DNA from 3 places in the Arthrobacter sp. genome. Region 2 is predicted to be linked to each of the others. Evidence: predicted binding sites of a transcription regulator. Region 2 holds the regulator's gene; each other region holds the start of a gene.

Region 1 (3,277 bases), on a different contig from region 2:
GGCGGTCGCCGAAGCCCGGAGCCTTGACGGCAACGACGTTCAGGGTGCCGCGGATCTTGTTGACCACCAGGGTGGACAGCGCCTCGCCGTCGATGTCTTCGGCGATGATGAACAGCGGCTTGGAGGCCTGCAGCGCCTTTTCGAGCAACGGGAGGAACTCAGCGACCGAGGAGATCTTGCCGGAGTTGATGAGGATCAGCGCGTCTTCAAGGACGGCTTCCTGGCGCTCCGCGTCGGTCACGAAGTACGGCGAGAGGTAGCCCTTGTCGAACTGCATGCCTTCGGTGATGACCAGTTCGGTGGACGTCGAGGACGATTCCTCGATGGTGATGACGCCGTCCTTGCCGACCGTGTCGAAGGCTTCGGCCAGGAGCTGGCCGATCTCTTCGCTCTGCGCGGAGATAGCGGCAACGTGGGCGACCTGGTTGCCTTCTACTTCCTTGGCATTTTCCAGCAGGCGGGCGGCAACGGCCTCGACGGCGGTCTCGATGCCGTGCTTGAGGGCGCCGGGAGCCGCGCCGGCGGCAACGTTGCGCAGGCCTTCCTTGACGAGGGCCTGGGCCAGGACGGTGGCGGTGGTGGTGCCGTCACCGGCGACGTCGTTGGTCCGGGTGGCGACCTCCTTGGCCAGCTGCGCGCCAAGGTTCTCATACGGATCGTCGAGTTCGACCTCGCGGGCGATCGTCACGCCGTCGTTGGTGATGGTGGGTGCGCCCCAGGTCTTGGCGAGCACAACGTTGCGGCCGCGCGGGCCGAGGGTGACCTTGACGGTGTTGGCGAGCTTGTCGACACCCGCTTCCAGTGAACGACGGGCGGAGTCGTTGAACTCCAACTGCTTTGCCATGTGTGTGTCCTTTCCGACAACTACATCTGCATCTACAAAAGAAGACCCCGGCCGAATCTGGCCGGGGTCTTCGAAGAATTACTTGACGACGATGGCCAGCACGTCGCGTGCTGAGAGCACCAGGTATTCCTGGCCGCCCTGCTTGACCTCGGTTCCGCCGTACTTGGAGTAGATGACGACGTCGCCTTCAGCGACATCGATCGGCACACGGTTGCCGTTGTCGTCAACGCGGCCGGGGCCTACTGCTACGACTTCGCCTTCCTGCGGCTTTTCCTTTGCGGTGTCCGGGATGACCAGGCCGGAAGCCGTGGTCTGCTCAGCTTCGAGCGGGCGAACAACGATGCGATCCTCAAGGGGCTTAATAGAGACCGACACTCGGCTCTCCTTTGCTTAGTTACTAACGGGTTTGTGGACCGTCGGTAGGCGCTTGCCGTCGTCGCGGGTGCCGGTGGGCGCTTCCCTCAGGAATTAGCACCCTCACGTGTCGAGTGCTAGCTCCGACCTTATGCAACGGTTAGCACTCGGTCAAGGTGAGTGCCAACAATCTTCGAACGAAGAATTTCCCGCCGCGAAGGCAGGATGGCATTCCACCCCGAGGCTTCGTGACTCATGGGGTCCTTGCAAGTTGCTTAGCCTTGCCTAACAAGATAGTTTTCAAGGGCGCGCAGAAATTAGCCAACAATTTTGTGCCCTAATGGCGGAGGCATCCGGCAGGCGGCGCACCCTTTGAAAAAACTGGAGCACCCACTCGTGAAGACGACCCTGAAGTCCCGGCTGCTTGCCGGAACCGCCCTCGTGTCCCTGCTGGCCGTCAGCGCGTGCGGCCAGGACACCGAAGCTGCCGCCGATCCCGCAGCCACCGAACCCGCCACCGTCACCGTGGAGCACACCCAGGGCACCACTGAGGTTCCGGTCAACCCGGAGACCGTCTACACGTTCGATCTGGGCGCGCTCGACACCCTGGACGCGCTGGGCATCGAAGTTGACGGCGTTCCAGCGGCGAACTTCCCGGAAAGCCTGTCCAAGTACGGCTCGGACGACTACGCCAAGATCGGCAGCATGAAGGAGCCCGACTTCGAGGCCATCAGCGCCGGCGCCCCGGACCTGATCATCATGTCCGGCCGCACCTCGGATTCCTACGAGGAATTCTCCAAGATTGCTCCGACCATCAACCTCAGCACCGACGCTGCGGATCCTTGGAACTCCTTCATCACCAACACGGAGATCATCGGCGAGATCTTCGACAAGAGCGATGCCGTCGAGGAACAGCTTGCCGCCCTCGAGACCAAGGTCGAAGAGACCAAGGCAACCGCTGCGGACGCCGGTAACGGCCTGATCATCATGACCAGCGGCGGGGAAATGACCGCCTACGGTGCCGGGTCCCGTTTTGGCCTGATCCATGACGTCCTCGGCGTTCCCACGGCGGCGGATATCAAGTCCGAAGCCCAGCACGGCGAATCCGTCTCCTTCGAGTACGTTTCCGAGGTTAACCCGGACCACCTGTTCGTGATTGACCGCGACGTAGCTGTCGGCAATGCAGGCGAAGTTTCCTCCGCCGTCCTGGACAACGAACTGGTCCAGGGCACCAAGGCCGCCAAGAACGGGAACATCACCATGCTCGACTCCTCCAGCTGGTATCTGGTGGGCTACGGCCTGAACAACGTTGACGCCATGGTCACCGCTGTCCAGGACGGTATTGCCTAACCCCGTCCCTCACACCTGCTAGATCCTCTCCGGCCGGCTTTCCCCTGCGGAACACCGGCCGGAGAGGGAGACGGAACGCCCCATGAGCCTGCTCACCTCCTCCCCAGCTCCGGCACCCGCCGGAGCTGCTGCCGTATCCGGACCCCGGCGGTTCCGGAGTCCCGCAGCGATGCTGATTATGGGTGGGGCCGGCGTCCTGCTGCTCGCCGTCGTCAGCATGTTCGTTGGCGTTAGCGACGTTTCGCTCGCGTCACTCCTGGCCGGCGACGAACATGCCTGGAACATCTTCTGGGTCTCCCGCGTGCCCCGGACGCTGAGCATCATCCTGTCCGGCATGGCGCTCAGCGTGGCCGGGCTCATTATGCAGCTGATGGCCCGCAACAAGTTCGTTGAACCATCCACCGTCGGCACCGTGGAGTCAGCCTCACTGGGCATCCTCGTGGTGACGGTGCTCCTGCCCGGTGCCTCGCTTTTCCTCAAGATGTCCACCGCCACTGTGTTCGCCGTCGCCGGCACCGCCCTGTTCCTGCTGGTGCTGCGGCGCATCCCGCTGCGCAATACGCTGATTGTTCCGCTGGTCGGGATTATGCTCGGCGGCGTCATCGCCGCCGTCACCACCTTCTTCGCCTACCGCTTCGACCTGCTGCAGACACTGAACAGCTGGATGACCGGGGACTTCTCCGGCGTCCTGCGCGGACGCTACGAACTGCTCTGGATCGTCGGGGCACT
Region 2 (3,277 bases):
CAATGGCCTGTTCGTCCCGATCCCCCTTTGCCAGGGCCTGAACCATGATCAGTTCGTGCGCGGGCGCCGGCTCGGCCTCAACGTCCCGGACGTCCACTTCGAGCAGGGCCGGGTCCGCAGTGCGGACGGTTCCGCGCAGCCGGAGACCGCCGCCGTCGACAATGTCGACGTCCTCCCCCGGTGCCAGCCGTTTGACTGAGACCGCGTGCCGGGCCTCCGGCCCGGTCAGGGAGAAGACGCTGCCTGGAGCAGCCGCGGCGACCTGTTCCGGATCACCGAAGAAAATCGGGTTCGTCATTGCTGGCCGTTATCGCCTGGTCATGGCTAGTGGTTGCCCAGGCGGTCGCGCAGCTTGGCGAAGACACCGGCGTTGCTGCCGCTGCCGACGCGGCCTTCAGCGAACTCTTCGCCGCGCAGTTCAGCCAGTTTCCGCAGGAGCCCTTCCTGCTCGGCGTCGAGTTTCTGCGGGGTCTCGACCTGTACGTGGACAAGCAGGTCCCCGCGGCCGTAGCCGCGCAGATGGGTAACACCCAGGCCCTTGAGCGTGGTGACCTCGCCGGATTGGGTCCCGGACTTGATGCTGATCTCCCGAGGGCCGTCAAAGGTGTCCATGGTGATGACGGTTCCCAGCGCCGCTGCCGTCATCGGGATCGTCAGGGTGGCATGCAGGTCGTCACCTTCACGGACGAACACCGGGTCCGCGTTGACGCGGATTTCCACGTACAGGTCACCCTGTGGGCCTCCGGCCGTGCCGGCCTCGCCCTGGCCGCTGAGCTGGATGCGCGTGCCGGTGCCCACACCCGCGGGAACCTTGATGGTCAGTGTGCGGCGGCTGCGGACCCGGCCTTCGCCGGCACATTCGTGGCAGGGATCGGGGATCACGGTGCCGAAGCCCTGGCAGGAACCGCAGGGAGCGGTGGTCATGACTTGGCCGAGGATGGAGCGAACGGACCGCTGGACCTGGCCGCTGCCGTGGCAGATATCGCAGGTACGCGGCGAAGTGCCGGGCTGGCAGCAGGATCCCTCACAGGTCGGGCAGAGAACCGCAGTCTCGACGTCGATCTTTTTGTTGGAGCCGAAGACGGCGTCCTTCAGATCAATCCGGACGTTGATGAGGGCGTCCTGGCCGCGCCGGGTGCGGGAGGCAGGGCCCCTGCCTCCGCCGCCTCCACCGGCTCCACCGCCGAAGAAGGTGTCGAAAATATCCTGGAATCCGAAGCCCTGGCCGCTGAAGCCGCCGCCGAACCCGTTGTCGGTACCGTTCTCGTTACCGGTCGTGTCGTAGACGCGCCGCTTTTGCGGGTCCGACAGGACCTCGTAGGCGTGGGTGACAGCCTTGAATTCATCGGCAGCGCCGGGGGCGGTGTTGACGTCCGGGTGCAGCTTGCGCGCAAGCTTGCGGTAGGCCTTCTTGATTTCCTCGCCGGTGGCATCCCGGCTCACGCCGAGAACCTGGTAGTGATCACTCACTCGTGCACATCGCTTCCTGTGTTGCGTACCCCGCCTTGGGGGTTTCTTGTCTTACCGGCAGCGCCGCTGGCAGCTGCCAATTCGTATCCGGTCTGTGGCCTGTCAGTCGTTCAGGACACGGGAAAGGTAGCGGGCGACGGCGCGAACCGCAGCCATGGTGTTGGGATAGTCCATACGCGTGGGACCAAGGACTCCTACCATAGCGGACGCGTCCCGGCCATACCCAGTGGCAACCACGGATGCCTCCGAGAGGGAGCCATAGGAGTTCTCCGAACCGATGCGGACGGAGACACCCTTGGCATCCTGTTCCATCTCGGAGAGGAGCCGCAGCATCACGACCTGTTCTTCGAGTGCTTCCAGGATGGGCCCGATGGTCAGGGGGAAGTCGCCTGTGGATCGGGCCAGGTTGGCCGTGCCTGCCATGATCATCCGGTCCTCCCGGTTGATACCGGCCAGCTGCTCCAGGCAGCGCGCCAGCGTACCCGCAATCCCGCGCAGCTGCGCCGGAACCGTTGCCAGGCAGTCGGTGAGGTGGCTCGTGATGCGGGTGAGGGTGCTCCCTGCCAGCGACTGAAGGAAGTGCTGGCGCAGTTCGTGCAGCGCCGGTTCGGTGACCGGGGCCGGAATGGTTGTCACCCGCTGCTCGACGCGTCCCGTGTCGGAGATCAGGACCACCAACACCTGTGACGGCGCGAGCAGGACAAATTCAATGTGCCGCACCTTTGCGTTGCCGAGGTGCGGGTACTGCACCACAGCTACCTGGTTGGTGAGCTGGGACAGCAGGCGGACCGTGCGGTCCAGGACGTCATCGATGTCCTCCGCTTCTTCCAGCAGGGTTTGGATCGCACGGCGCTCAGCTGCCGAGAGCGGCTTTACGTCCGAGAGCTGGTCGACGAAGAGCCGGTAACCCTTGTCGGTGGGAATCCGCCCGGCGGAAGTGTGCGGGGCAACGATCAGCCCTTCTTCTTCAAGAACTGCCATGTCGTTGCGGATGGTCGCCGAGGAGACTCCAAGATGGTGCCGCTCCACGAGGGCCTTCGAGCCAACGGGCTCACGGGAGTGGACGTAGTCTTCAACGATGGCCCGGAGCACCTCGAGCCGGCGTGGTTCACTCAATGGTTTCCCTCCCTCGCTGCGTCGCACATTTATACGGACTGGTCATGGAATGACTGTTAGCACTCGATGTACCTAAGTGCTAAGTCTAATACGATCCGGTGGCGTTGTTAGCATTGAACTTCCCGTGCAGGCAGCCACGCCGGCGCATTGCACCGCATTCAGGAATGAGGAATATTCCGTGTCGAATTACCACTGGGGGCCACAGGATCTTGCGGCCCCGTCCCGCAAGGCGCTGCGGCAGGTCGGAGCGGAAAAGGGCCTGGTCCTCGAAGTCGTGCAAACCGGCTGGGTTGGCGCTGTCCTCCGCACGGAAAAATCCGGCGGACTGCACCTGATGGTCCTGGAGGACGCGCATGGCCGCACCCGGTCCTTCGAACTGGGATTCGGATTCCTGCTTGAGGGCGAGCCCGTGGAAGTTGTGCCGGCGGTCAAGGCATCAGCCCCCGCTGTCCGGCGCACCGCCTCCGGGTCCGTCGCCGTCGCTAACCAGCGCGCCCGCACGGCCAGGGCCAGCCGGATCTGGGTGGAAGGCAAGCACGACGCCGAGCTCGTGGAAAAGGTCTGGGGCGATGACCTGCGCGTTGAGGGAATCGTCGTTGAGCCCCTGCATGGCGTCGACGACCTCGCCGCTGCGATCCGGGACTTCATCCCAGGCCCGGGACGCCGGCTGGGCATCCTGGTGGACCACTTG
Region 3 (3,277 bases), on a different contig from region 2:
CGTGCACGCCTGCTGGAGAACCTGGACAGATTCGCCGGGTTTTTGGGTACCGCGGACTTCGCGGACTCTGCCAGCATCGGCGTCGAACTCGAACTGAACCTCACCAACGACGACTTCACGCCGGCGCTCCGGAATACCTCGGTCCTGGAACAGATAGCCGACCCCGCGTTCCAGACCGAGATGGGTGCCTTCAACATCGAAATGAACCATCCGGCCCTTTCCATCCGCGGCGAGGGCCTGATGGAGCTTGAAGAGAGCCTGCGGCGCCAGCTCAACCGGGCCGACGAGCTGGCGGCCAAAGCCGAAGCGAACATCCTGATGGTCGGGATCCTGCCTACCCTGACTCCGGCTGTCTTCGACGGCGATGCCTGGATCAGTTCCGGTGCGCGTTACGCGGCGCTTAACACGTCGGTTCTCCAAGCCCGCGGAGAGGATGTGCATCTCTCGCTCCACGGCATCGAAACGCTCACCCAGTACGCCGCTAACATTGCTCCGGAAGCTGCCTGCACCTCCCTGCAGCTGCATCTGGAGGTCAGCCCGGCTGACTTTGCCCCCGCCTGGAATGCCGCCCAGCTGATCGCGGGTCCGCAGGTTGCACTGGCGGCCAACTCCCCCATTTTCATGGAGCGCATCCTGTGGCAGGAAACCCGGATCGAGCTGTTCAAACAGGCCATCGATACCAGGCCTCCGGAGATGCGGAACCAAGGCGTTCGGCCCAGGGTCTGGTTCGGCGAACGGTGGATCACCTCCATGTTCGATCTGTTCGAGGAGAACGTCCGCTATTTCCCGGCCCTGCTGCCTGAGGTCTCAGCAACGACGTCGGGCTCCACACAGTCCGGCGCGCCGCTGTTGCCGGAACTTCGCCTGCACAACGGCACCGTGTACCGGTGGAACCGTCCGATCTACGACCCGGGCACGGACACGCCCAACCTGCGGCTGGAAAACCGTGCCCTGCCGGCCGGGCCCACAGTCCTGGACGTAACCGCAAATGCCGCGTTCTTCTACGGCCTGGTGCACACGCTGCGCACCGCTGACCGGCCGCTGTGGACGAGGATGGCGTTCAAGACTGCCACGGACAATTTCCTCGCCTGCTCCCGCCTGGGACTGGACGCTGCCGTCTACTGGCCAGGCATCGGGGACATCCCCGTGGCTGAGCTTGTGGTCCGGCACCTTGTCCCCATGGCCGCGGACGGGCTGCGGGATCTCGGTGTCGAGGATGCCTGTATTGCCCGCTATCTCGGTGTCATCGGGGAACGGGCACGCAGCGAGCAGAACGGTGCGTCGTGGCAGGTTGCCATGCTCGGAAAACTCGAGGCCGCCGGGTTCGACCGGACGACGGCATTGACGGAAATGACCCGCCGCTACTGGCGCCACATGCACAGCAATGAGCCGGTCCATCTGTGGACGTTGGACTAGCTGGAAGGGAAATCAGGGTTGCACTAGCACTCTCCATGCGCGAGTGCTAACCTATTTCCATCCTTGAGCGAGGTTGGCTCAAGTTTCGACCCTTCGTTTATTCATTCAGTTCTGTTAGTGAAAAACACATCCACCGCCCCGGCGGGACGGTGAAAAGGAGTTGATGAGAATGGCCATGAAATTCGATCCTTTCCGCGAACTGGACAGGATGGCAGGCGCCCTTCTGGATCCCCGGCAGCGGCTGCGGCTCATGCCGATCGACCTGTACCGCGAGGGCGACCACTACATCATGAATGCGGACCTGCCCGGCATCGATCCGGGATCCGTTGATGTGGATGTTGACGGCCAGCTGCTTACCATCCGGGCGGAGCGGACCGTCCAGGCACCGGAAGGCACCACCTGGCTGACCCGGGAGCGTGAGTCCGGCAGCTTCCTGCGGCAGCTGAACCTCGGCCAGGGTATTGATATTGACGGTATTTCCGCCAAGTACGAGAACGGGGTGCTGAGCGTCCTCATCCCCGTCAGCGAGCGGGCCAAGCCACGGAAGATCCAGGTCTCGGCCTCCTACACGGACGGCGGCAACGTCATCCGGGGCGAGTCGTCCTCACAGCCCTCAGGGGCCATGGGTACGGGTGCGGGCACTGCGCCGGGCGCCGCGCCGGGATCCGCTTCCGGCGGCATGGGCGGCTCCGGGAATCCCGGGTCAGGCTCCTAACCGGCAAACCCAGGAGACGCAGGAATACCTATAAATACAGCAGCCCCGGTCCTTTCGGACCGGGGCTGCTGTATTACTTCTTGGTGCGGGATCTAGCCCAGGCGCGCCTTGAGGTTCTCATCCAGTGCGGCGAGGAAGTCCTCGGTGGTCAGGTACGACTGGTCGGGCCCGACCAGCAGTGCCAGGTCCTTGGTCATCTTGCCGGATTCGACCGTCTTGATGACGACGTCTTCCAGCGTCTGTGCGAAGTTGGTGACCTCGGGGGTGTTGTCCAGCTTGCCGCGGTGCATCAGGCCACGGGTCCACGCGAAGATCGAGGCGATCGGGTTCGTGGAGGTGGGCTTGCCCTGCTGGTGCTGGCGGTAGTGACGGGTCACGGTGCCGTGTGCGGCTTCAGCCTCGACGGTCTTGCCGTCCGGGGTCATCAGCACGGACGTCATCAGGCCCAGCGAGCCGAAGCCCTGTGCCACGGTGTCGGACTGGACGTCGCCGTCGTAGTTCTTGCAGGCCCAGACGTAGCCGCCTTCCCACTTCATCGCGGAGGCAACCATGTCATCGATCAGGCGGTGCTCGTAGGTGAGGCCGGCTGCTTCGAACTGGTCCTTGAACTCGGCGTCGAAGACTTCCTGGAAGAGGTCCTTGAACTGGCCGTCGTAGGCCTTCAGGATCGTGTTCTTCGTGGAGAGGTACACGGGGTAGTTCCGCTGCAGGCCGTAGGCGAAGGATGCCCGGGCGAAGTCGCGGATGGAGTCGTTGAAGTTGTACATACCCATGGCCACGCCGCCGTCGTCACCGTAAGTGACAACCTGGGTCTTGATTTCTTCCCCGCCGTCCTTGGGGGTGTAGGTCAGCGTCAGGGTGCCGGCGCCGGGAACCTTGAAGTTGGTGGCCTTGTACTGGTCGCCGTGTGCGTGGCGGCCGATGATGATCGGCTTGTTCCAGCCCGGGACCAGGCGCGGGATGTTGGAGATGATGATCGGTTCGCGGAAGACGACGCCGCCCAGGATGTTGCGGATGGTCCCGTTCGGGGAAACCCACATCTTCTTCAGGCCGAATTCCTCGACGCGTGCCTCATCCGGAGTGATGGTCGCGCACTTGACGCCTACACCGTGCTCCTTGATGGCGTTGGCGGCGTCAATGGTGACC

The links. The regulator HrcA, encoded in region 2, represses chaperone genes, less so after heat shock. The targets are predictions, from matches to a motif close to TTNGCACTCGNNNNNNNCGAGTGCNAA.
Region 1: a site for HrcA is predicted at 1,359-1,385, ahead of groES (co-chaperone GroES). Genes of this name have one in related genera too.
Region 3: a site for HrcA is predicted at 1,440-1,466, ahead of RTN46_RS02335 (Hsp20/alpha crystallin family protein). Genes of this name have one in related genera too.

Annotation. Positions count from the first base shown of each region.
Region 1 covers NZ_DALZXY010000033.1:14,584-17,860, reverse strand. Annotated here, with positions in the region: gene groL (chaperonin GroEL) at 1-844, opposite strand, end outside; gene groES (co-chaperone GroES) at 923-1,219, opposite strand; gene RTN46_RS08105 (siderophore ABC transporter substrate-binding protein) at 1,595-2,548, shown strand; gene RTN46_RS08100 (ABC transporter permease) at 2,631-3,277, shown strand, end outside.
Region 2 covers NZ_DALZXY010000062.1:9,917-13,193, forward strand. Annotated here, with positions in the region: gene RTN46_RS11670 (16S rRNA (uracil(1498)-N(3))-methyltransferase) at 1-298, opposite strand, end outside; gene dnaJ (molecular chaperone DnaJ) at 325-1,470, opposite strand; gene hrcA (heat-inducible transcriptional repressor HrcA) at 1,573-2,586, opposite strand; gene RTN46_RS11685 (DUF3097 domain-containing protein) at 2,765-3,277, shown strand, end outside.
Region 3 covers NZ_DALZXY010000007.1:2,166-5,442, reverse strand. Annotated here, with positions in the region: gene RTN46_RS02340 (glutamate--cysteine ligase) at 1-1,416, shown strand, start outside; gene RTN46_RS02335 (Hsp20/alpha crystallin family protein) at 1,586-2,131, shown strand; gene RTN46_RS02330 (NADP-dependent isocitrate dehydrogenase) at 2,224-3,277, opposite strand, start outside.